2 regions of the Streptomyces sp. NBC_00988 genome follow, and region 2 is predicted to be linked to the other one. Evidence: predicted binding sites of a transcription regulator. Region 2 holds the regulator's gene; the other holds the start of a gene.

Region 1 (12,026 bases), 1.4 Mb from region 2:
GGGTGTACTCACCGGCGAGCTTGCGCAGCGCGCTCTCGTCGATGACGACCTCGTCGTCCTTGAGCCCCGCCCGCTCCAGCTGACGCGGGAGCAGGTGGTCACGGGCGATGACGACCTTCTCGTCCTCGGTGTAACCGTCCAGCCGCACCAGTTCCATACGGTCGAGCAGCGCCTCCGGGATGGCTTCGAGCACGTTGGCCGTCGCCAGGAACACCACGTCGCTCAGGTCGAGTTCGACCTCCAGGTAGTGGTCGCGGAAGGTGTGGTTCTGCGCGGGGTCGAGCACTTCGAGCAGAGCGGCCGCCGGGTCCCCCCGGTAGTCGGACCCCACCTTGTCGATCTCGTCGAGCAGGACCACCGGGTTCATGGACCCGGCCTCCTTGATGGCCCGGACGATACGACCCGGGAGCGCACCGACGTACGTACGCCGGTGACCGCGGATCTCGGCCTCGTCCCGGACCCCGCCCAGCGCGACCCGGACGAACTTCCGCCCCATCGCGTGCGCGACGGACTCACCGAGCGAGGTCTTGCCGACACCGGGCGGACCGACGAGCGCGAGCACTGCACCGCCGCGCCGGCCCCCGACAACACCCAGCCCCCGCTCCGCGCGCCGCTTGCGCACGGCCAGGTACTCGGTGATGCGCTCCTTCACGTCGTTCAGACCGGCGTGCTCGGCGTCGAGGATCGCCTTGGCGCCCTGGATGTCGTACTCGTCCTGGGTCCTTTCGTTCCAAGGCAGTTCAAGAACGGTGTCCAGCCAGGTACGGATCCACGACCCCTCGGGCGACTGGTCGGAGGACCGCTCCAGCTTCTCGACCTCCTTGAGCGCGGCCTCACGGACCTTCTCGGGAAGATCGGCGGCCTCGACACGGGCCCGGTAGTCGTCGGACTCCTCGCCGTCGCTCGTGTCCCCGTTCAGCTCGCGCAGTTCCTTGCGGACGGCTTCGAGCTGGCGCCGCAGCAGGAACTCACGCTGCTGCTTGTCGACGCCTTCCTGCACGTCCTTGGCGATGGTCTCGGCGACGTCCTGCTCGGCGAGGTGGTCGCGCAGGTGCTGGGTGGCGAGCTTCAGCCGGGCCACCGGGTCGGCGGTCTCCAGCAGCTCGATCTTCTGCTCGGTGGTGAGGAAAGGCGAGTAGCCAGAGTTATCGGCAAGCGTGGACACGTCGTCAATGGCCTGCACGCGGTCGACGACCTGCCAGGCCCCGCGCTTGCGCAGCCATGCGGTGGCCAGCGCCTTGTATTCCTTCACCAGCTCGGAAACGGAGCCGGGCAAGGGTTCGGGCAGGCTCTCGTCGAGCGCGGTGCCCTCGACCCAGAGCGCGGCACCGGGCCCGGTGGTCCCGGCCCCGATCTTCACGCGGCTACGGCCGCGGATCAGCGCACCCGGGTCGCCGTCGGCCAGCCGGCCGACCTGCTCGATGGTGCCGAGCACACCCGTGCTCGCGTAGGTCCCGTCGATCCGTGGCACCAGCAGGACCTTGGGCTTTCCGGACTCGGACCGCGCGGCGGCCTGAGCGGCCTCCACGGCGGCGCGTACATCGGTGTCGTTCAGGTCCAGCGGAACCACCATTCCGGGCAGCACGACCTCGTCGTCGAGCGGCAGCACGGGCAGGGTGAGCGGTGTGGACGTCGAAGCCATGATCTCCCCTTAGGCAGTCAAGTTGAGCTATGCCGACTCAATGCTTGGGCGTCTCCGATTGTTCCCCACCCCGTGTTCGCCGTGAGCGATCAGACGTCTGACGACTGCCTCGCCCCAGGTCAACGCGGATTCACGGCAGGGTCTTCCCTGCACTTGGGGAGGGTGGGGCGGGGTTCCCTTGCATCCGGGGGCACGATCGCCGTCACGCCGTCACGGGGCGCAGCGAGTCCCGCAGCAACTCGAACCACACGACCTTGCCCTGGGCGGGCCCCATCACGAAGCTCCCCCAGGCGTCGGCGCACAGTTCCACGAGGGCAAGCCCGCGACCGCCTTCGGCATACGGCTCCGGGCAGCCCGTCGGATACGACAGCAGGAAGCCCATGTCCCACACGCTGGCCCGCAGCCGCTTGTCCGCCCACTTGAGGCTCAGGGAGGCGGGGCCGGGTGCGTGACACCAGGCGTTGGTGAGGAGTTCGGAGGTCAACAGGACGGCGGTGTCGGCGAGTTCGGGGAGGGCGTGGCGGGCGAGGACGGAGCGGACGGTGTCGCGGGCGATGGCGGGGGCGAGGGGGTCGTGGGGGACGCGGAGGGTGTAGCGCCACTCGGAGGGGGGTTCGGGCAGGCGTTCGTCCATGGCAACTCTCCTATGACGAGGTGGAGTTGATTCGATGCTCACCGTAGGCTGACGCGCCTAACTAGTGCCACCGAATGGCACAGATTGGCAGCCGAATAACCCGAACGAGTGATGACACGTCGTCCGGCGACCGGTAGGAAAGGGCCATGGCTTCACGGACCTTCATCACCGAGCGCCAACGGCGGCTGGGCACCGAGCTGCGGCGCATGCGCGAGAACTGCGGGCTGACCATCCAGGAGGCGGCCGACCGACTCGGCACGAACCGCTCCCACGTCACCAACATGGAGCTGGCCCGCTTCGGAGTGAGCGCGGAGCGCGTGCGCACGCTGGCCGCCCTCTACGACTGCCCGGACACCGGCTACGTGGACGCCCTTGGCGCGATGGCCGGGGACCGTACGCGCGGGTGGTGGGAGGGATATCGAGGGTCCATCACGGCGAGCGGTCTCGACCTTGCCGAACTCGAATACCACTCCACGAGTCTGCGAGTCTTCGTCGCCATGCACGTGCCGGGCCTGCTGCAGACCGAGCAGTACGCGCGTGCCGTGTTGTCCGAAACCGTTCCGGCCTGGCCCATGCCGGAACTCCGGCGATGGCTCTCGTACCGCATGCGGCGCCGCGACATCCTCGATCGGGACGATCCGCCCACCTGCACCTTCGTGATCCACGAGGCAGCGCTACGGCTCCAGTTCGGCGGCCGGGAGATCATGCGGGGCCAGCTGCACGAGCTGGTCGACGCCTCACGACGCCGGAACGTCACCCTGCGGGTGATCCCGTTCAGTGCGGGCGGCTTCCCCGTCCCCGGGCTCACCGTGACGTACGCCTCCGGCGCGGTACCGCAGCTCGACACCGTTCAGCTCGACAGGGCGACCACGACTGAATTCCTTGATGCGCAGACCCAACTGTCGAACTACCGTGCACTGATGGAGCGCATCACCAAGGCCGCGCTCCCCGTGAAGGAGTCACGGGAGTTCATCCGCACCCTTGCGGACAGCACTTGAAAGTTGGGGACATGTCCGAGATCGCCTGGCAGAAGTCGTCCTACTCCGGCTCGGGAGAGACGAACTGCGTTGAAATCGGCGCCACTCCACTCACCCTCGCCCTCCGCGAAAGCGACGCTCCCACCGTCCTGCTCCACACCGATCGCCCTCAACTCGCCGCCCTCCTACGGCACATCAGGACCACCACCGCCCGTACCGTCTCCCCATGAGGCACCTGAAAGTTGGGGACATGCCCGAGACCACCTGGCAGAAGTCGTCCTACTCCGGCTCGGCGGACAACAACTGCCTCGAACTCGCGGCAACGGACACCACTCTCGCCCTCCGCGAGAGCGACACCCCCACCACCGTGCTCCACACCCGCCACCCCCAACTCACCGCCCTCCTACGCCACATCAAGACCACCACCCCCCGTACCGTCACCCCGTGACAGAACCGGAATCCGAGCCCCAGACCCTCCTCGCCGCCTACGACAACCAGATGCGCGGCACCCCACCCATCCCGCCCGCCGGAGTGACGTACGAGAAGGACGGGCCGCTGCTACGGATCGTCGGGCAGTTCCGGGGGTTCGTGAGCGGGCCGCACGACCTGGGCGTACAGGGACAGGAACTGGACGAACTGATCGTCCGGCAGCGGGACTTCTTCGCGGCGCGCGGGGAGAGCGTGGAGTGGAAGACCCGCTCCCATGACGTGCCCGCCGACCTCACCGACCGGCTGCGCGCGGCGGGGTTCGTGCCCGAGGAACCGGAGACCGTGCTGATCGGGCTGGCCGAGGAGATGGCCGTACGGGAGCCGGTGCTGCCGGAGGGGGTCACGATCCGCCGGGTCACCGCCGTGGCGGACCTGCGGCGGCTCGGCGCGCTGCAGTCGGCCATCTGGGACATGGACCTGAACTGGCTGGCCACCGACCTGCTCGGCCGGATCGCCGCCGCTCCGGACGACATGGCCGTCTACGCCGTGGAGGCGGAGGGCGAGATGGTCTCCGCGGCCTGGCTCGCCTTCCGGCCGGGTACGGAGTTCGCCAACATGATGGGCGGCTCGACACGCGCCGAGTGGCGCGGCAAGGGCATCTACCGCGCCCTCGTCGCCACCCGAGCCGCTCTCGCCGCCGCCCGCGGAGTGCCGTATCTGCAGGTGGACGCCACGGACGACAGCGCACCGATCCTGCGCCGGCTGGGGTTCCGGGCGATCACCACGACCACGCCGTACGTGTGGTCACCGGAGCAACCGACCAGTAAGAGCGTCGACTTGGCATCCCGGGACCAAAGAAGAAGCTGAACGCGACCACGCAAGCCGGGAGTTAGACCCCCGCGACCTCAACCCGGGCCGCCCCAGCCACCCCTACCGCTCGACTCACCCGCGCCGCCCGCGCCCACCGCCGTATCAACGGCCACGTCGCGACACCTATCGTCAGCGAGATCAGGTGGCCCCAGTTCGTCATGGGGTCGGTGAACGCGATCAGGTCCGTGACCAGTGACCAGCCGAACAGGGTGATCAGCGGGAGACCGAGCCACGGTCGGAGGAGGCCGGCCAGCGCTCCTATGCTCGTCGCCACGCCGAAGCTGATGCCGTAGTCGAGGCGGTGGAGGGAGCTGACGGGGAGGTGACCCGCCAACACCGCGAATCCCACGGTCCCTTCGGTCGCCAGCGTGGCCACTATGTGCCCGAACAGGAAGACACCGGCCGCCCGCACCCCGCCGATCCTGCGTTCCAGCGCGGTCAGCACCAGCAGGAACAGGAACGCGTACGGCGACACCACTCCGCCCACGATCCACAGCGCGCTGGCGACCAGCACGAGGAACGGGTCGCGGAGGAGGTGGGTGACGTCGGTGCTGGACGCCTGGTGGAGTTGGTTCACGAAGGTCGGATCGGCGTACTGCGCCACCAATGACGTCACGACGAGCAGCAACCCGTAACAGAAGGTGAACGGCGTCCCGGTGGGCGTGGGCAGCAGCCGCCAGGGGTGGAGGTCGCGGAGTGCGAGCAGGACGCGCGATTCTCCGGGAACGGCAGGGGTGGACGCCGAGACCGACACCGCCGCCGGGGTCGGAGTGGCGAACCTCAACTCCCCGGCCCCGTCCAGCACTTCCCGCTGTCTCGGCATCGCGTCCAGCAGCCCGGAATCCAGGGACGAAGCCGCCCCGGACTCATCGGCCAGGGGCCCGCCCTGAGGCGTGCCGGAGGCCTGGGTGTCGGCCGTCGCGATCCGTTCCACGGTGAGGCGCTCCTTCCGGTTCACACCCCACCCTTCGCCGTCCCACCTGCCCCTGTCTATGACCGACGCCACGCGAGAGCCGATTCACAGCAACCTGAAAGCCTTCTTGTGCGTCCGCAGGTACCTTGCACCCGGACGTGTTCGCCCTGGGTTAATTCGGCTGCACGATCCGGTGAAACTGCCAGGATGAGTTGCATGACCTCCGCGTACGACACCTCCGCGTACGACACCCCCGTTGTCCTGGACCGTCGCGAGGGCCCCTACGGCGAGGTGGTGCTGCGCCGGCACGGGGAGTTGCTCCAGATCATCGCCAACGGGTGCTTCCTGATGGACACCTCGGACGGGCGGTCGGAGCGGCTGCTGGTCGACGCCGCACGCGATGCCCTCGACTCGCGCCCCGAACCCGCCGTACTGCCGGACGTGTTGATCGGCGGACTCGGCGTCGGCTTCTCCCTCGCGCACGCCGCCGCCGACCCGCGCTGGGGCCGCATCACGGTCGTCGAACGGGAGCCCGCGATCGTCGAATGGCACCGCTCAGGCCCGCTGTCGGCGCTCTCCGCCACCGCTCTCGCCGACCCGCGGACCGAAATTGTGAAAACGGACCTAGTCGCATTCGTCAATGAGACTTGCGCCACTTTCGACGCGCTCTGCCTCGACATCGACAACGGCCCCGGCTGGACCGTCACCGAGGGCAACGACAGCCTCTACTCACCGGCCGGACTGGCAAGCTGCGCAAGGGTGTTGAGACCTGGCGGGGTACTGGCCGTATGGTCGGCGCAGCCCTCTCCGGAATTTGAGCGAACCTTATGGAATGCCGGGTTCCAACAGGTGCGTACCGAAGAGATCCCGGTTGCCCGAGGCGTTCCCGACGTCGTGCACCTCGCTGTACGACCTGGATAGCAAAGGCGACGTCACTCCCCGTACTCTGCTTCCCTGACGCAGATCATTCAAGCGTCAAGCGCAGTCATGGGATCACCCCACATGGTTCCGGAAAGCACACTTCAGGGGCGGGCGATGGAGCAGACACACACCTCCCACAACGGCACGGCCACGGCCACGCCGGGCGCGCAGCGCCGGGTGCTGGTGGTCGAGGACGACCCGACGATCGTCGACGCCATCGCGGCCCGTCTGCGCGCCGAGGGATTTCTCGTGCAGACCGCGGGCGACGGGCCGTCGGCCGTCGACACCGCCGAGGCATGGCAGCCCGATCTGCTGATCCTCGACATCATGCTGCCCGGCTTCGACGGGCTGGAGGTCTGCCGCCGTGTGCAGGCCGCCCGCCCGGTGCCGGTGCTGATGCTCACCGCGCGCGACGACGAGACCGACATGCTGGTCGGGCTCGGGGTCGGCGCCGACGACTACATGACCAAGCCGTTCTCGATGCGGGAGCTGGCGGCGCGCGTGCACGTCCTGCTGCGCCGGGTGGAGCGTGCCGTGGTGGCCGCGTCCACCCCGCGCTCGGGCATCCTGCGCCTCGGCGAGCTGGAGATCGACCACGCGCAGCGCCGAGTACGGGTGCGCAGCGAGGACGTGCATCTCACGCCCACCGAGTTCGATCTGCTGGTGTGCCTGGCGAACACCCCGCGTGCCGTGCTCTCGCGCGAGCAGCTGCTCGCCGAGGTGTGGGACTGGGCGGACGCCTCCGGCACCCGCACGGTCGACAGCCACATCAAGGCGCTGCGCCGGAAGATCGGCGCCGAGCGGATCCGCACGGTGCACGGCGTCGGCTACGCACTGGAGACACCGACGCCATGAGCGACGGGCCGACGTCACGGAGGAGCCCCGGGGAGCCCTGGGGCGGCGTACGCCCGTTCTCGATCAAGACCAAGCTGGGCGCACTGGTCGTCATCGCGGTGCTCATCACCACCGGGCTGATGATGATCGCCATGCGCACGGCGACGGAGCTGCGCTTCATCACGGTCTTCTCGATGATCGCCACACTGCTGATAACGCAGTTCGTGGCCCATTCGCTCACCGCGCCGCTGGACGAGATGAACACGGTGGCCCGGTCCATCTCGCACGGCGACTACACGCGCCGGGTGCGCGAGAACCGCCGTGACGAACTGGGCGACCTGGCCGGGACGATCAACGTCATGGCCGACGAGCTGGAGGCGCAGGAGCGCCAGCGCAAGGAACTCGTCGCGAACGTCTCGCACGAGCTGCGCACCCCCATCGCCGGCCTGCGCGCCGTACTGGAGAACGTCGTCGACGGCGTCTCGGCCGCCGATCCGGAGACCATGCGGACGGCGTTGAAGCAGACGGAGCGGTTGGGACGTCTCGTCGAGACGCTGCTCGATCTCTCCCGGCTGGACAACGGCGTCGTACCGCTGAAGACCCGCCGGTTCGAGGTGTGGCCGTATCTCTCGGGCGTGCTCAAGGAGGCCAACATGGTCGCCTCCGCGCGCGCGGGCATCGCGTCGGGCTCGGGGAGTCACACGCGGACGGACGTCCATCTGCACCTGGACGTGTCCCCGCCGGAGCTGACCGCGCTCGCGGACCCGGAGCGCATCCACCAGGTCGTCGCCAACCTGATCGACAACGCGGTCAAGCACAGCCCCGCGCACGGCCGGGTGACGGTGAAGGCGCGGCGCGGGTCGCTGCCGGAGTCGCTGGAGCTGGAGGTCCTGGACGAGGGACCCGGCATCCCGAAGGCGCAGTGGGCGCACATCTTCGAGCGGTTCAACCGGGGAGCGGTCAGCTCGCCGCACGGGCCCGGCAGTGACGGCGGTACGGGTCTCGGCCTGGCGATCGCCCGCTGGGCGGTGGATCTGCACGGCGGCCGGATCGGTGTGGCCGAATCCGACCGCGGCTGCCGGATCATCGTCACCCTTCCGGGACTGTCTTCCGTGCCAAGTTGACGTAAAGTTCGAACCGGAGCCCCAAGATCCACGACGGTCCGCACTGACGGACACGTGTGATCAGGCACAGGCCCGCGCCATCGGCGCGTCCGGCCCGCATCGATGCGCCCCTTCCACAGCGGAACCACGCTTGTTTCCCGCCATTTCAGTGCTCGAAACACACTTTCCGATGTGACTTACGCGACGATGGACCGGCCCGACCTGACCTTGGCGGTCATGGGGGCGTAGCCTTAATTCCCGCTGTCCATCACCTTGTGAAGCGGAAGAGGGCGGTTGCCGCCGTGTCGTCACAGTCCCCCAGTAACTCGACCATCTCGACCGAGTCCGACCAAGCCGCGGGTAAGAATCCCGCGGCGGCGTTCGGGCCCAACGAGTGGCTCGTCGACGAGATCTATCAGCAGTACCTCCAGGATCCGAACTCGGTAGACCGAGCCTGGTGGGACTTCTTCGCCGACTACAAGCCGGGCGCGGCTGCCGCCCCGACCTCGACTTCGGCGGGTACTGCGGCCGCGGGGGCCGTAGGAACCACCCCGGCCCCGGCGGCACCCGCCGCCCCGGCTCCGACTCCGGCCGCTCCTGCTGCGCCCGCCGCTCCGGCGGTCCCCGCGCCGGCGCCCGCAGCCGTCGCTCCGGCGCCGGTGAAGGCCGTAGCCCCGGCTCCGGCGCCTGCGAAGGCGGCGGCCCCGGCCGCTCAGCCGAAGAAGGCCGAGCCTGCGGCCGAGGCCGTCGGTGGCCCGGAGTTCGTCACGCTGCGCGGTCCCGCCGCCGCGGTCGCGAAGAACATGAACGCGTCGATCGAGGTCCCCACCGCCACGTCGGTGCGCGCGGTCCCGGTCAAGCTGCTCTTCGACAACCGCATCGTCATCAACAACCACCTGAAGCGTGCCCGGGGCGGGAAGATCTCCTTCACCCACCTCATCGGCTACGCGATGGTGCAGGCCATCAAGGCCATGCCGTCGATGAACTACTCCTTCCAGGAGAAGGACGGCAAGCCGACCCTGGTCAAGCCGGAGCACGTCAACTTCGGTCTCGCCATCGACCTGGTGAAGCCCAACGGCGACCGCCAGCTCGTCGTCGCCGGCATCAAGAAGGCCGAGACGCTGAACTTCTTCGAGTTCTGGCAGGCCTACGAGGACATCGTCCGCCGCGCCCGCGACGGCAAGCTGACGATGGATGACTTCACGGGCGTCACCGTGTCGTTGACCAACCCCGGCGGCCTCGGCACCGTCCACTCGGTGCCGCGTCTGATGCCCGGTCAGTCGGTCATCATGGGCGTCGGCTCCATGGACTACCCGGCCGAGTTCCAGGGCACGAGCCAGGACACCCTCAACAAGCTCGGCATCTCGAAGGTCATGACGCTCACGTCGACCTACGACCACCGGGTCATCCAGGGCGCCGCCTCCGGCGAGTTCCTGCGCGTCGTCGCGAACCTCCTGCTCGGCGAGAGCGGCTTCTACGACGAGATCTTCGAGGCGCTGCGCATCCCGTACGAGCCGGTCCGCTGGCTCAAGGACATCGACGCGTCGCACGACAACGACGTGACGAAGGCCGCCCGCGTCTTCGAGCTGATCCACTCCTACCGGGTCCGCGGCCACGTCATGGCCGACACCGACCCGCTGGAGTACCGCCAGCGCAAGCACCCCGACCTGGACATCACCGAGCACGGCCTCACCCTGTGGGACCTGGAGCGGGAGTTCGCGGTCGGCGGCTTCGCCGGCAAGTCCCTGATGAAGCTGCGCGACATCCTCGGCGTGCTGCGCGACTCCTACTGCCGCACCACCGGCATCGAGTTCATGCACATCCAGGACCCGAAGCAGCGCAAGTGGATCCAGGACCGCATCGAGCGCTCGCACTCCAAGCCGGAGCGCGAGGAGCAACTGCGCATCCTCCGCCGTCTGAACGCGGCGGAGGCCTTCGAGACCTTCCTGCAGACGAAGTACGTCGGCCAGAAGCGCTTCTCCCTTGAGGGCGGCGAGTCGGTCATCCCGCTGCTCGACGCGGTCATCGACAGCGCGGCCGAGTCGCGCCTCGACGAGGTCGTCATCGGCATGGCCCACCGCGGCCGCCTGAACGTTCTCGCGAACATCGTCGGCAAGTCGTACGCCCAGATCTTCCGCGAGTTCGAGGGCAACCTCGACCCGAAGTCGATGCACGGCTCCGGCGACGTGAAGTACCACCTGGGCGCCCAGGGCACCTTCACCGGCCTGGACGGCGAGCAGATCAAGGTCACGCTCGCGGCGAACCCGTCCCACCTGGAGACGGTCGACCCGATCATCGAGGGCATCGTCCGCGCCCGCCAGGACATCATCAACAAGGGCGGCACGGACTTCACGGTCCTCCCGCTCGCCCTGCACGGTGACGCGGCCTTCGCGGGCCAGGGCGTGGTGGCCGAGACGCTCAACATGTCGCAGCTGCGCGGCTACCGCACCGGCGGCACGATCCACATCGTCATCAACAACCAGGTCGGCTTCACGGCGGCTCCCGAGTCGTCGCGTTCCTCGATGTACGCCACGGACGTGGCCCGCATGATCGAGGCCCCGATCTTCCACGTGAACGGCGACGACCCGGAGGCCGTGGTCCGCGTCGCGCGGCTGGCCTTCGAGTTCCGTCAGGCGTTCAACAAGGACGTGGTGATCGACCTCATCTGCTACCGCCGCCGCGGTCACAACGAGTCGGACAACCCGGCCTTCACCCAGCCCCTGATGTACGACCTGATCGACAAGAAGCGCTCGGTGCGCAAGCTCTACACCGAGTCCCTGATCGGTCGCGGCGACATCACCCTTGAGGAAGCCGAACAGGCGCTCCAGGACTACCAGGGCCAGCTGGAGAAGGTCTTCACGGAGGTCCGCGAGGCCACCGCCCAGCCGGGCGCCGCCCCGATGGCGGACCCGCAGGCGGAGTTCCCGGTCGCGGTGTCCACGGCGATCTCCTCGGAGGTCGTGAAGCGGATCGCCGAGTCCCAGGTCAACATCCCGGACAACTTCCACGTCCACCCGCGTCTGCTGCCCCAGTTGCAGCGCCGGGCGACGATGGTCGAGGACGGGACGATCGACTGGGGCATGGGCGAGACGCTGGCGATCGGCTCCCTGCTCCTTGAGGGCACCCCGGTGCGCCTCTCCGGCCAGGACTCCCGCCGAGGCACGTTCGGCCAGCGCCACGCGGTCCTCATCGACCGTCAGACGGGCGAGGACTACACCCCGCTCCAGTACCTCTCCGAGGAGCAGGCGCGCTACAACGTCTACGACTCGCTCCTCTCCGAGTACGCGGTCATGGGCTTCGAGTACGGCTACTCGCTGGCCCGCCCCGACGCGCTCGTGATGTGGGAGGCGCAGTTCGGCGACTTCGTCAACGGCGCGCAGTCCGTGGTCGACGAGTACATCTCGGCGGCGGAGCAGAAGTGGGGCCAGACGTCCGGCGTCACGCTGCTGCTCCCCCACGGCTACGAGGGCCAGGGCCCGGACCACTCCTCGGCCCGTGTGGAGCGCTTCCTGCAGCTCTGCGCGCAGAACAACATGACGGTCGCGATGCCGACCCTCCCGTCGAACTACTTCCACCTCCTGCGGTGGCAGGTGCACAACCCGCACCACAAGCCGCTGGTGGTCTTCACCCCGAAGTCGATGCTGCGCCTCAAGGCCGCCGCGTCGAAGACGGAGGAGTTCACGACGGGCCAGTTCCGCCCGGT
Region 2 (12,026 bases):
TTCCAGAACTACCGCCGCCGGGTCGAGCGGGACCGCATCGCGGTCAAGGAGATCGCCGTGGCGAACCTCCTGACCGAACTGATGCCCACGCTCGACGACATCGGCCGCGCGCGGGAACACGGTGAACTCGTCGGCGGTTTCAAGTCGGTGGCGGAGTCGTTGGAGACCGCCGCGGCGAAGATGGGACTGCAGCAGTTCGGCAAGGAGGGCGAGCCCTTCGACCCGACGATCCACGAGGCCCTGATGCACTCGTACGCGCCGGACGTCACGGAGACGACCTGCGTGGCGATCCTGCAGCCCGGGTATCGCATCGGCGAGCGCACCATCCGCCCCGCGCGGGTGGCGGTCGCGGAGCCGCAGCCCGGCGCCGCGCAGACCGGCAAGGCGGAGGACGAGTCCGAGGCCGCCGACGAGAAGGACAACGGCCCTGAAGAGGGCTGACGCACCGAGCGAAGAGAAGGAGGGACGTCGAGGATGAGCACCAAGGACTTCATCGAGAAGGACTACTACAAGGTCCTCGGCGTCCCCAAGGACGCCACCGAGGCCGAGATCAAGAAGGCGTACCGGAAGCTCGCCCGCGAGTTCCACCCGGACGCCAACAAGGGCAACGCCAAGGCCGAGGAGCGCTTCAAGGAGATCTCCGAGGCCCACGACATCCTCGGTGACCCCAAGAAGCGCAAGGAGTACGACGAGGCCCGCGCCCTGTTCGGCAACGGCGGCTTCCGCCCGGGGCCGGGCGGCGCGGGCGGCGGCAACTTCAACTTCGACCTGGGCGACCTCTTCGGAGGCGGCGCCCAGGGCGGTGGTGGCGCCGGGGGAGCCGGCGGCTTCGGCGGTGGGATCGGTGACGTCTTCGGGGGCCTGTTCAACCGCGGCGGCACGGGCACGACCCGTACGCAGCCCCGGCGCGGCCAGGACATCGAGTCCGAGGTCACGCTCAGCTTCACGGAGGCCATCGAAGGGGCCACGGTCCCGCTGCGGATGTCCTCGCAGCAGCCCTGCAAGGCCTGTTCGGGCACCGGCGACAAGAACGGCACACCGCGCGTGTGCCCGACCTGCGTCGGCACCGGCCAGGTCGCGCGCGGCTCCGGCGGCGGTTTCTCGCTCACGGACCCGTGCCCGGACTGCAAGGGCCGCGGCCTGATCGCCGAGCACCCGTGCATCGAGTGCAAGGGCAGCGGACGCGCCAAGTCCTCACGGACCATGCAGGTCCGGATCCCCGCGGGGGTCACGGACAGCCAGCGCATCCGGCTGCGCGGCAAGGGCGCACCGGGTGAACGGGGTGGTCCCGCAGGCGACTTGTACGTCATGGTGCACGTCGACGCGCACCCCGTGTTCGGCCGCAAGGAAGACAACCTCACGGTGACGGTCCCGGTGACGTTCGCCGAGGCGGCACTGGGCGGCGAGGTCAGGGTGCCCACCCTGGGCGGGCCCCCGGTGACGCTGAAGCTGCCCCCGGGCACGCCCAACGGCCGGACGATGCGCGCCCGCGGCAAGGGCGCGGTCCGCAAGGACGGCACCCGGGGTGACCTCCTTGTGACCGTAGAGGTGAGTGTCCCGAAGGACGTCACGGGGAATGCTCGTGACGCACTGGAGGCGTATCGAGAGGCGACCGCGGGCGAGGACCCGCGGGCGGAGCTGTTCCAGGCCGCGAAGGGAGCATGAGAGTGATGGACGGCCGTCGACGCAACCCGTACGAGCTGACCGAGGAGACCCCGGTCTACGTCATCTCGGTGGCGGCCCAGCTCTCCGGCCTGCACCCGCAGACGCTGCGCCAGTACGACCGCCTCGGCCTGGTCTCCCCGGACCGCACGGCCGGGCGCGGTCGCCGTTACTCGGCCCGCGACATCGAACTGCTGCGCACCGTCCAGCAGTTGTCGCAGACCGAGGGCATCAACCTGGCCGGCATCAAGCGCATCATCGAGCTGGAGAACCAGGTCGTCGCGCTCCAGCAGCGCGTCGCCGAGCTCCAGTCGGCGGTCGAGGGCGCGGCGGCGACGATGCAGCAGCGCGAGGCCGCGGTGCACGCGTCGTACCGGCGCGACCTGGTGCCGTACCAGGAGGTCCAGCAGACCAGCGCGCTGGTGGTGTGGCGGCCGAAGCGGCAGTCCTCGGACTGACGTCCACTCACTCACGGAAGGGGCCCGGAGGTTCGACCTCCGGGCCCCTTCCGCGTGCTCAGCGCGTCAGGGCCGGCCGTCGTGTGTCTGGCTGGGTTCATTCGGTCCTCTGCCGGATCGACGCGGCAGGGGGTGGCCGCTGATGATCACGACTCGTGGGGAAAGGAGTTGGTTGTGCTGATCTTTGCCTTCTCATGAACTCCCGTTGAGTGGAGGGTCCGTAAAGAGCGTTTGGATGGGGTTCCGCAGCGTCTCCACATACCAAACGGAACGTGGCGTTGCCATCTCGTTAAGTAGTTCCGCTTGACGCCGGTGGTCGTGGCCGCGTTGGCTTTTCAGTCACCTGGGTTGCAATGCTGCACCCACGTCCGCACGGCACCAGAAGTGAGCTCCCAATGCGTCGTATCGCCATATCCGTGGCCGCGTCCTCGCTGGCCCTCCCCCTGGCCGCCTGTGGCGTGCTCAACTCGTCGGGGAGCAGCACGGACGCGACTCCGGCGAAGGGCAACGACATCACGGTGGGTGTGCTCATGCCGGAGAAGACGAACACGCGGTACGCGGAGTTCGACTACCCGATCATGAAGGCGAAGATCCAGGAACTCACCTCGAACAAGGGCAAGGCCGAGTACGAGAACGCCGGTGGCGTCGCGGCCACGCAGGACAAGCAGATGCAGAAGATGATCGACGAGAAGGTCGACATCATCGTGCTCGACGCCGTCGACTCGCACGCCATCCGGACCATGGTGACGAAGGCCAAGACCGCCGGCATCCCGGTCATCGCCTACGACCGGCTGGCCGAGGGGCCGATCGACGCGTACGTCTCCTTCGACGGCGAACTGGTCGGCGAGGTGCAGGGCCGCTCCCTGGTCGAGGCGCTGGGCAGCAACGTGGACACCTCCGACAAGATCGTCATGATCAACGGCTCGCCGACCGACCCCAACGCCGCGGTGTTCAAGGGCGGGGCGCTGTCCGAGCTGCAGGGCAAGGTGACGATCGCCGAGAGCTACAACACCAAGGCCTGGGACCCGGTCGTCGCCCAGCAGGAGATGACCGAGGCGATCGGCAAGCTCGGCAAGAACAACATCGCCGCGGTGTACTCCGCCAACGACGCGATGGCCGGCGGCATCATCAAGGCCCTGAAGAACGCGGGCCTGACGAAGATCCCGCCCGTCACCGGCCAGGACGCCGAACTCACCGCCGTGCAGCGGATCGTCACCGGCGAGCAGTACATGAGCGTCTACAAGCCGTACCCCGACCTCGCCGAGGCCGCCGCGAAGATCGCGGTCGCCAAGGTGCAGGGCAGGGACATCGAGTTCGACGCCCTGACCCGTGACACGGTCGACAGCCCCACGAACAAGAAGATCCCCTCGCAGCTGGTGTCCGTGGTCGCGCTGACGCAGGACAACATCAAGACGACGGTGGTCGCGGACGGGATCTACAAGATCTCCGACATCTGCACGGCCGACTACAAGTCCGCGTGCTCGTCCATCGGACTGAAGTAACCCGCCCGCCCCGTACGGGAGTTCACACCACCCGGGAGTTCACGCCACCCGCGTGAACTCCACCGTCACCTCCGGCGGTCCGCCCGCCACCCCCCGGTAGATCCCCTTGTGCGGGGTCACGTCGTCGTAGTCCCGCCCGCGCCCCACCACCACATGGGACTCGTCGGGCCGGGTCCGGTTGGTGGGGTCGTAGCCGCACCAGTCGCCCGCCCAGTACTCGATCCAGGCGTGGCTCTGGCCGGCCACCGGGCGGTGCAGCTCCGCCTCCCGCTCGGGGTGGAGATAGCCCGAGACGTAGCGCGTGGGCAGGCCCAGGCCCCGCAGCAGGGCGATGGTCACGTGGGCGATGTCCTGGCAGACGCCGGCGCCCTGTTCCCAGGCCTCGGCCGCGGAGGTGTTCACGCCGGTGACGCCGGGGAGGTAGGCCACCCGGTCGGCGACCAGCGCGGAGACAGCGATCGCCGTCCCGTGCGGATCGAGCCCTACGGCCGCCTTGCGCGCCTTCTTCAGCAGCTTCGGCGGGACCGTCGTACGGACCGTGGGGCCGATGAACTCCAACAGGCGTGAGTTCGTGGTCCGTTCGGTCACCTCCTGCCAGGTGGGGGAGGGGCCGAGCAGCTCCGGCGGGGACGTCTCGACCAGGCTCGACGCGGTGATCGTGAGGTCCGCGTGCGGGTCCATCAGGTCGAAGCCGGTGACCTGGGTGCCCCAGTAGTCCCAGTACGACCAGGTGGGGGTCGTGGGGTTCACGGTCACCCGCGCGTCCAGCGTCGTCTGGCCGGGGAGTGTCAGCGGGGTCATCCGCACCTCGTTGTGGGAGGAGACGGCCGCCTGGGCGTACGACACGCGGGTGGTGTGGCGGATGCGAAGCCTACGGGTCATCTCAGGCTCCTTCCTGGGCCCACTCGACGGGCCCCTGGTACGGGAAGAACAACTCCGCGACCGCCTCCGCCGAGTCCATGCAGGCGTGCTGCAAGTCCTTGAGGAGGGCGGGCAGTTGCTCTTCCAAGGCGTGCGAGTCCAGGTATTCGAGACGGGTGCGCAGCCGGCCGATGGGACGGCGCGCCGGGTCCTGCCGCTGCCGGCCGAGCGCGGTCAGGCACTCCTCGGCCGTCGTCAGCGCGTGCAGCGCCGAACGCGGGAAGTCCCGGTCCAGCAGCAGGAATTCGGCCACGCGTGGGGTGTCCCCGAAACCGCCGTACACGCGCGCGTACGCCTCGTCGGCGCCTGAGGCGCTCAGCAGCGTCGGCCAGTCGGGCGCGTGCGCCGCGTCCAACACCCTTACCGACAGCAGCCGTACGGTCATGTCCACCCGTTCGAGGCTGCGGCCGAGGACGACGAAACGCCAGCTGTCGTCGCGGCTCATCGTGGAGTCGGCGAGGCCGAAGAACAACGCGGCGCGTCTGCGCACGAGTTCGAGATAGGCGTAGGGGCCCGTACGGCGGGCCGCGAGGCGTTGGTCGGCCAGGGCGTGCCAGGTGGAGTTGAGGCACTCCCACATCTCCGAGGAGACGGCTTCCCGGGCGCTGCGGGCGTTGAGGCGGGCGGCGCCGAGCGCGCCCTCGATGGAACAGGTGGACCGGGCGTCGAAGGCGAGCTGGTCCAACACCTGCTGCATGTCGACGCGTTCGCCGCCCGCGTCGACCCCGAGGATCGCGTACAGCGACCGGCAGGCCACGTCCTCGTCGCGCCAGGGGTCCTCCAGCAGGCGGTGCAGATAGGCGTCGAGGATGCGCCCGGTGGTGTCGGCGCGCTCGACATAACGGCCCGTCCACGTCAGGGCCTCGGCTATCCGGGAGAGGATCACGTCGTTCACTGCTGCGCCCCTTCCTGTACGACCGTGGGGTTGCCGTCGGGGCCGAGCTGGCGGGGTGCCACCTCGGGCAGTCCGCCCTCCGGGAAGAGCGACGCGGGCTGTTCGGCGGGTCCCTCCGCGAGCACCCAGGTGTCCTTGGAGCCGCCGCCCTGGCTGGAGTTGACGATCAGGTTGCCCTCCTGGAGGGCGACGCGGGTGAGGCCGCCGGGCAGCACCCAGACGTCGGTGCCGTCGTTCACGGCGAACGGGCGCAGGTCGATGTGGCGCGGTGCCATGCGTTCACCCGCGAGGGTGGGGGAGGTGGACAGCGCCACCGGGCGCTGGGCGATCCAGCCGCGCGGGTCGGCGGCCACTGCTTTGCGAGTGCGTTCGAGCGTCTTCGCGTCCGCCTTGGGGCCGATGACGATGCCCATGCCGCCCGCGCCGTCGACGGGCTTCACGACGAGTTGGTCGATCTGGTCGAGGACCGCCTCCAACTGCCCTGGCTCGTCGGGCCGGTAGGACTCCACGTTGGGGAGAATCGGTTCCTCGGAGAGGTAGTAGCGGATGAGGTCGGGGACGTAGGTGTAGAGGAGCTTGTCGTCCGCGATGCCGTTGCCGACCGCGTTCGCGAGTGTGACGTTCCCGGCCTGGGCGGCGTTCATGATGCCCGGGCAGCCGATCACCGAGTCGGGGCGGAAGTGCAGCGGGTCGAGGAAGTCGTCGTCGAGCCGCCGGTATACGACATGGACGGGCACCTCGCCGCGCGTGGTGCGCATCCACACCCGGTTGTTGCGGCAGACGAGGTCGTGCCCCACCACCAGCTGCACGCCCATCAGCCGCGCGAGCAGGGCGTGTTCGAAGTAGGCGGCGTTCCCCGGTCCCGGGGTGAGGACCACGACCCGGGGGTCCTGGGTCCCGGCGGGCGCGGCGGCGCGCAGGGCGGCCAGCAACCGCCCCGCGTACCCGTCGACGGGGACCACGTGCTGCTCGGCGAAGAGCGAGGGGAAGATCCGCGTCATGGCTCTGCGGTTCTCGATGACGTACGAAACCCCGCTGGGGACCCGCACGTTGTCCTCCAGGACCCGGAAGTCCCCGGCCTCGTCCCGTACGAGGTCGATGCCGGCGACGTGGATGCGGACCCCGCCCGGTGGCTCGACGCCCTGCGCGGCCCGATGGAAATGGGCCGAGTTGAGGAGCAGCCGCCAGGGCACCACGCCGTCCTCGAAGGCACGGCAGTGCGCGTACGCGTCGGAGAGGTAGGCCTCCAGGGCCCGCACCCGCTGCGCCACCCCGCGCTGGATGAGATCCCACTCCAGCGCGTCGATGATCCGGGGCACCAGGTCCAGGGGCCAGGGCCGTTCCTCGCCCGCGAAGGCGTAGGTCACGCCGCGGTCGGTGAACGCGCGGGCCATCTGGTCCGCGCGGAAGCGCAGTTCACTCGGCTCGATGGGCTGGAGTGCCGCCAGTACCGGCTCGTAGGCGGTTCTGACCTCACCCGGCCGCACAAACATCTCGTCCCACGCATCGGCCAATGCGTATGCGTCAAATATGTCCGCCATGAGGGGACGTTAAGTGCGATACGTAACACCGTGATCTCTGAGTGATTTCCGGCAGCTCACGCGGAAAGTGATACGGCGAGGGACTCGGAGCTACCGGCCGGACACCCCCCCCAGCTTGTTGCAAGGTGAGGCGCGGAGGCCGGGAGATAGGGGTTGATATCGGCGGTTTTCGGGGGCTGTTCGAGGGGGAGCCGTGTTGCGGAGCAGGACCGGTCCGCGCATAGTTGCGCTGCAAAGAGCCGGGAACCGGGGGTGGGATGGGCGATGGCCGGGCACGGGACGGACGAGCATCCACACGGTGCTGACCGACTCTGCGACGCCGGGGACCGTGTGTACTCCCGGGCCGTACGGCGGGGCCGCGTACCGCGCACGGACGCCGAACCGGTGCCGTGCCTGCTGGAGCTGGCCCTCCTCCACCCGGACCCCGACGACATGGACTGGCTGGTCCCGACCGCCCCGCAGGAGGTCATGACCCGGCTGCTGCGCGGGGTCTACGACGAGGTCAGCGAGAGCCACCGGCGGGTGGGTTCGGCGGTCGCCGCCTTCGAGTGGTACGCCGGTCTCGGCCGCCGTATCCAGGCGTCCGCGATGGCGTCGGCGTCGCTGGAGGGCGGTGCCGCGATCCGCGTCCTGGACGGGCTCTCCCGGATCCAGGCGGCGATGGACGACGCGACGGAGGCCTGCACCGGCGAGGTCCTCACCGTCCAGCCCGGCGGCATCCGCCGCGAGCCGGAACTCACGGAGGGCCTGCACCGGGCGCTCGCCCTGCGCGCACGCGGGGTACGGATGCGCGACCTGTACACCCACGTGGCCCGGCACGGCCAAGGCCTGCTGAACTACCTGGAGTTGATGGGCGACGCGGTGGAGGCGAGGACGCTCGACGAGGTCGTCGACCGCCTGATCCTCTTCGACCGCAAGGTCGCCTTCATCCCCGCCAACGCCGACCACACGATGGCCCTGGAGCTGCGCCACCCGGCGCTGATCGACTACTTCGTCACGGTCTTCGACCGCCTGTGGCGCCTGGCGATCCCGGTCGCCGCCGCCCTGCCGGACACCGGCATCGAGGGCATCTCCCACCGCGAACAGTCCATCGCCGCCCTGCTCGCGGACGGCCACCAGGACGCGGTGATCGCGGAACGGCTCGGCATAAGCGTGCGGACGTGCCGCGCCCACATCGCCCGCCTGTCGGAGACCCTGGGCGCGGCGAGCCGTACCCAACTGGGCGTACGCATAGCCCAGGTGGGCCTGGACGGCGCCCCGTCCCGCCTGCCGGACGTCCCCGTCCAGCTCACCCCGGCGGATCGAGAATCCCCGACCGCCCGATGAGATAGCCGAGTTGGGCCCGGCTCTCGCTGCCGAGGGTGGCGGCGAGTTTGGCTATGTGGACGCGGGCGGTGCGGATGTTCATGCCCAGGCGGTCCGCGATGACCGCGTCGGTGTGGCCTTCGACGAGGAGGCCGGCTATGGCGCGCTGGCGCTGGCTGATGCCGTTGGGGGAGAGGCGTCGGACCGCTGTGGGGTGCATCGGGGTGGCGAGGTGCCAGAGGCGGTCGAAGACGTTGACGAAGTAGTCGATCAGCGCGGGGTGGCGGACTTCCAGGGCGAGGCTGCGGTCCCTGCTGGCGGGGACGAAGGCGACCGCGCGGTCGACGACGATGAGACGGTCGGTCACCTCGTCCAGGGTGCGGGCCTCCGCGTCGCCCCGTAGCTGCTCGTAGCGGGACAGGACGAGCGGCCGGTGGCGCTGGGTGTGCTGGTAGAGGGCGCGGATGCGGCCGCCGCGGTCCAGGAGGGCCTGGTCGCGGACGAGTGCGACGGCCTGGGCTTCCTGACTGCGGGGGGTGATGTTGGGCTGGATGGTGAGGAGCTCGCCCGTGGCGTCCGCCATGGCCTCGGTGATGGCCTGGTTGATGCGTTCCTTGTCACCGAGGAGCGCGAGCGTCGGGGTCTCCACGTCCGCCGTACGGGAGCCGTCGAGCCGTAGCAGTGGCGCGAAGGCGGTCTCCAGGCGCTCTTCGAGGCGCCGCTCGTCCGCGACGCGCTCGGCCGACCGCCGCAGCAGTCGGTGGAGCACGGAGGCGGGGGCGACGGGCCGTAGCCAGCCGGGGTCGTCCCCGAGGTCGGGCTGCAGCAGGCCGAGACCCGCCAGACACGGTGCCTCGTCGGTGTCGTCGACACGCACCCGCCCGGCGCGCAGCGCGCGGGCGTACAGGCTCAGGCCTGCCCCACAGAGGTCGTCGGCTCCGTGCGTGTGCGCCTCGGTCACAGTGGGCTGTCTCCTCCCGCCGGGTGGTCTTGGTTCAGGATCCCCGACTGGGCTATGAGAAAGCCGAGCTGGGCGCGGCTGCCGCTGCCCAGGGCCGTGGCGAGCTTGGCGATGTGGGCCCGGCACGTCCGCACGTTCATGCCGAGGCGGCGCGCGATGGCCTCGTCGACGTGGCCCTCGATGAGGAGCTTGGCGATGGAGTGCTGGATGTCGGTGATGCCGTCGGGAGCGGTTTCGTAGGGGGCGCCGGCGCTCAGCGGGACCGCGCGGCTCCACATGAACTCGAAGACCTTGATCAGGTAGCTCACGAGACCGGGGTGACGCAGTTCCAGGGCGACCTGGCGGTCGTCCCGGATGGGGATGAAGGCGACCGTCTCGTCGCAGATGATGAGGCGCTCGACCAGTTCGTCGATGGTGCGGTACTCCACCTTGCCGTCGGTGAAGTTGTCCACCCACGCGAGCCGCTCGGGGCTGTATCTGGCCGTGTGCTGGTAGAGGGTCCGGATGCGCACCCCTCGCTCGATCAGCGGCCTGTCGCGCTCCAGCGCCTCGACGAGCCGGCGTTCCGGGTGGCGGTGGCTCGGCTGCACCGCGAGCACCTCGTTCTGGCACTGCGCCGTAGCGAGGTCGAGCGCCGCGTTGATGCGGTCGAGTCCCTCCAGTACGGAGATCGAGTGAGTGGACTCCGTCACCTGGGCGCTCAGCGCCATAAACGGCTCGAAGACGTCGGCCATCTCGATGGACAGCCGTCGGCGGTCCGTTATCTCGCGTTCGATCGGATTGAGCCGCTGAGCCAGGGCGACCGCCGGGGGAACCGGGCACAGCCAGTTCGCGTCGTCGGGATCCGGGTGGAGCAGGGCGAACTCCATCAAACACGGGGCAGGCTCCACGTCTGCGCGTGCGATACGTCCCGTGCGGAGTGCGTTCGCGTAAAGACGACCTCCTTCCTCACACAACTCCGTCACAGCGTGGGGATGTGTCGCTTTGGTCCGGTTCATTGTCAAATCTCCACCCCCCAGGGTCCTGAACATGCAGGAACATGATGCACCGATCGTGTGGCCATGACGTGCCCGAATGAGCCATCGTCTTACTCGACGGGGGAAGAGGGGACCTTCAAGTGAGGACGAAGCCGACTATGCGTAAGAGAATGCTTCGCTCGGTGCTTGTCGCCGCCTTCTCCGCCGTTGTGGCCTTCGGAACGCTGAGTGGCCTCTCTGGTGCGAAGAGCGAGGTGCGACAGGACACCGCTTGGTCACTCGCGGCCGACACCGCGACCGTGGCTGCCGGCGACACTTCTGTAACCGCAGATGACACTGCGTGGAGTTGACGTGACCACCCCACCCGACGACCGCTCGTTCCGCCGAGAAATGGCCACGGCCTACCGCTCCGGCTGGCACTTCATCGACCTGGCCACCGCCATCCCCCACAGCGGTGACTCGCTCATGGTGACCGTGTTCGGCGAGCCGGTCGTCGTGACGCGGGACGAGGACGAGGACGTACGGGCGTACCGGTGTCTGCGGCGGCCCCGGGGGGCGCCGCAGCCAGTGCGATGTGCCATCCGGTACGGAATGATCTTTGTGAATCTTGACCAGCGAGACCACCGGCTGGTGGAAACGGATGCCCCCGACATCCAGACCATCTCAGCCACCCCCCGCAGTGCCTGACGCGATTCCCCCGTCGTAACAAGATCGCTCAGGTGCTTCCCCCCGCAGCGGCGTCACCGTGACCTGAACACGGTGACGCCGCTGCAGTTTGTGCGGAATCTCCGGGTATCGGCCGATCCCGGGTGGCTGAAAATCGTCGCTTCAGCTGCTCCCGGCCGCCTTGCCCGCCACCTTCCCCACGGCCTTCCCCATCGCCCGCGTCAGCTCGATCTCGATCACCACCCGGGACGGGTTCGGCGACGGCGTCCGCTCGTAACGCTCCGCGTACCGGCGCTCCGCCTCGGCGACCCGGTCGCGTTCGACGCGTACGACCGCCCGGCCCTCCAGCGTCGCCCAGCGCCGCCCGTCCACCTGGCACACGGCGACCCGTGCGCCCTGGGGGCCGGCGGCCAGGACGTTCACCACCTTCGTGCTCGACTTGTTCGCGATGACCCGAGCAAGCCGTGCCTCCGGGTCGTATGTCACTCCGACAGGGACGACGTGCGGGCTGCCGTCGGGGCGGAGGGTGGTGAGGGTGCACAGGTGCCGTTCCCGCCAGAAGCTGAGATACGACGCGTCGGGATCGCCCGGGTCGACCGGGTAGGTGGCCATGGTCCGGAACTTAGTCCCCCGAAGGCCCCCTCCACTGCCTTGAGTGGAATAGACTCAACTTTGTGTACGTTGGGTGAGTCAGCCCGTGGGCGGGGGTCGTGCGCGACGCCCGCAAGGGCCCGTACGTGAAGGTCGTAGAAGCAGAAGGTCGTAGGAGGAGGAGCCTCGAACGTGGACGCCGAGCTGACCAACAGGAGCCGGGACGCGATCAACGCGGCCAGCAACCGTGCCGTGACCGGGGGGCACGCGGATCTGACCCCGGCGCATCTGCTGCTCTCGCTGCTGGAGGGGCAGGACAACGAGAACATCACCGACCTGCTGGCGGCCGTCGACGCGGATCAGGCCGCCGTACGGTCCGGGGCCGAGCGGGTGCTCGGCTCGCTGCCCAGCGTGACCGGGTCCACGGTCGCGCCGCCGCAGCCCAGCCGCGAGCTGCTCGCGGTGATCGCGGACGCGGGTGAGCGCGCGAAGGAGCTCGGCGACGACTACCTCTCGACCGAGCACCTGCTGATCGGGATCGCCGCGA

What was found. Region 2 encodes HspR, which represses chaperone genes until heat shock. Its sites were predicted from a motif close to TTGAGNNNNNNNNNCTCAA; they were not measured.
Region 1: a site for HspR is predicted at 1,665-1,683, ahead of lon (endopeptidase La). Genes of this name have one in related genera too.

The regions. Positions count from the first base shown of each region.
Region 1 covers NZ_CP108730.1:8,054,820-8,066,845, reverse strand. The annotation lists gene lon (endopeptidase La) at 1-1,642, opposite strand, end outside; gene OG496_RS37240 (ATP-binding protein) at 1,845-2,276, opposite strand; gene OG496_RS37235 (Scr1 family TA system antitoxin-like transcriptional regulator) at 2,423-3,274, shown strand; gene OG496_RS37230 (DUF397 domain-containing protein) at 3,286-3,483, shown strand; gene OG496_RS37225 (DUF397 domain-containing protein) at 3,504-3,701, shown strand; gene OG496_RS37220 (GNAT family N-acetyltransferase) at 3,752-4,549, shown strand; gene OG496_RS37215 (rhomboid-like protein) at 4,572-5,486, opposite strand; gene OG496_RS37210 (spermidine synthase) at 5,682-6,386, shown strand; gene OG496_RS37205 (response regulator transcription factor) at 6,501-7,241, shown strand; gene OG496_RS37200 (ATP-binding protein) at 7,238-8,344, shown strand; gene OG496_RS37195 (multifunctional oxoglutarate decarboxylase/oxoglutarate dehydrogenase thiamine pyrophosphate-binding subunit/dihydrolipoyllysine-residue succinyltransferase subunit) at 8,626-12,026, shown strand, end outside.
Region 2 covers NZ_CP108730.1:6,620,322-6,632,347, forward strand. The annotation lists gene grpE (nucleotide exchange factor GrpE) at 1-441, shown strand, start outside; gene dnaJ (molecular chaperone DnaJ) at 475-1,665, shown strand; gene OG496_RS30405 (heat shock protein transcriptional repressor HspR) at 1,671-2,120, shown strand; gene OG496_RS30410 (sugar ABC transporter substrate-binding protein) at 2,516-3,622, shown strand; gene OG496_RS30415 (transglutaminase family protein) at 3,662-4,504, opposite strand; gene OG496_RS30420 (alpha-E domain-containing protein) at 4,506-5,438, opposite strand; gene OG496_RS30425 (circularly permuted type 2 ATP-grasp protein) at 5,435-6,979, opposite strand; gene OG496_RS30430 (helix-turn-helix transcriptional regulator) at 7,244-8,305, shown strand; gene OG496_RS30435 (LuxR C-terminal-related transcriptional regulator) at 8,268-9,245, opposite strand; gene OG496_RS30440 (helix-turn-helix transcriptional regulator) at 9,242-10,243, opposite strand; gene OG496_RS30445 ((2Fe-2S)-binding protein) at 10,613-10,909, shown strand; gene OG496_RS30450 (pyridoxamine 5'-phosphate oxidase family protein) at 11,051-11,500, opposite strand; gene clpB (ATP-dependent chaperone ClpB) at 11,672-12,026, shown strand, end outside.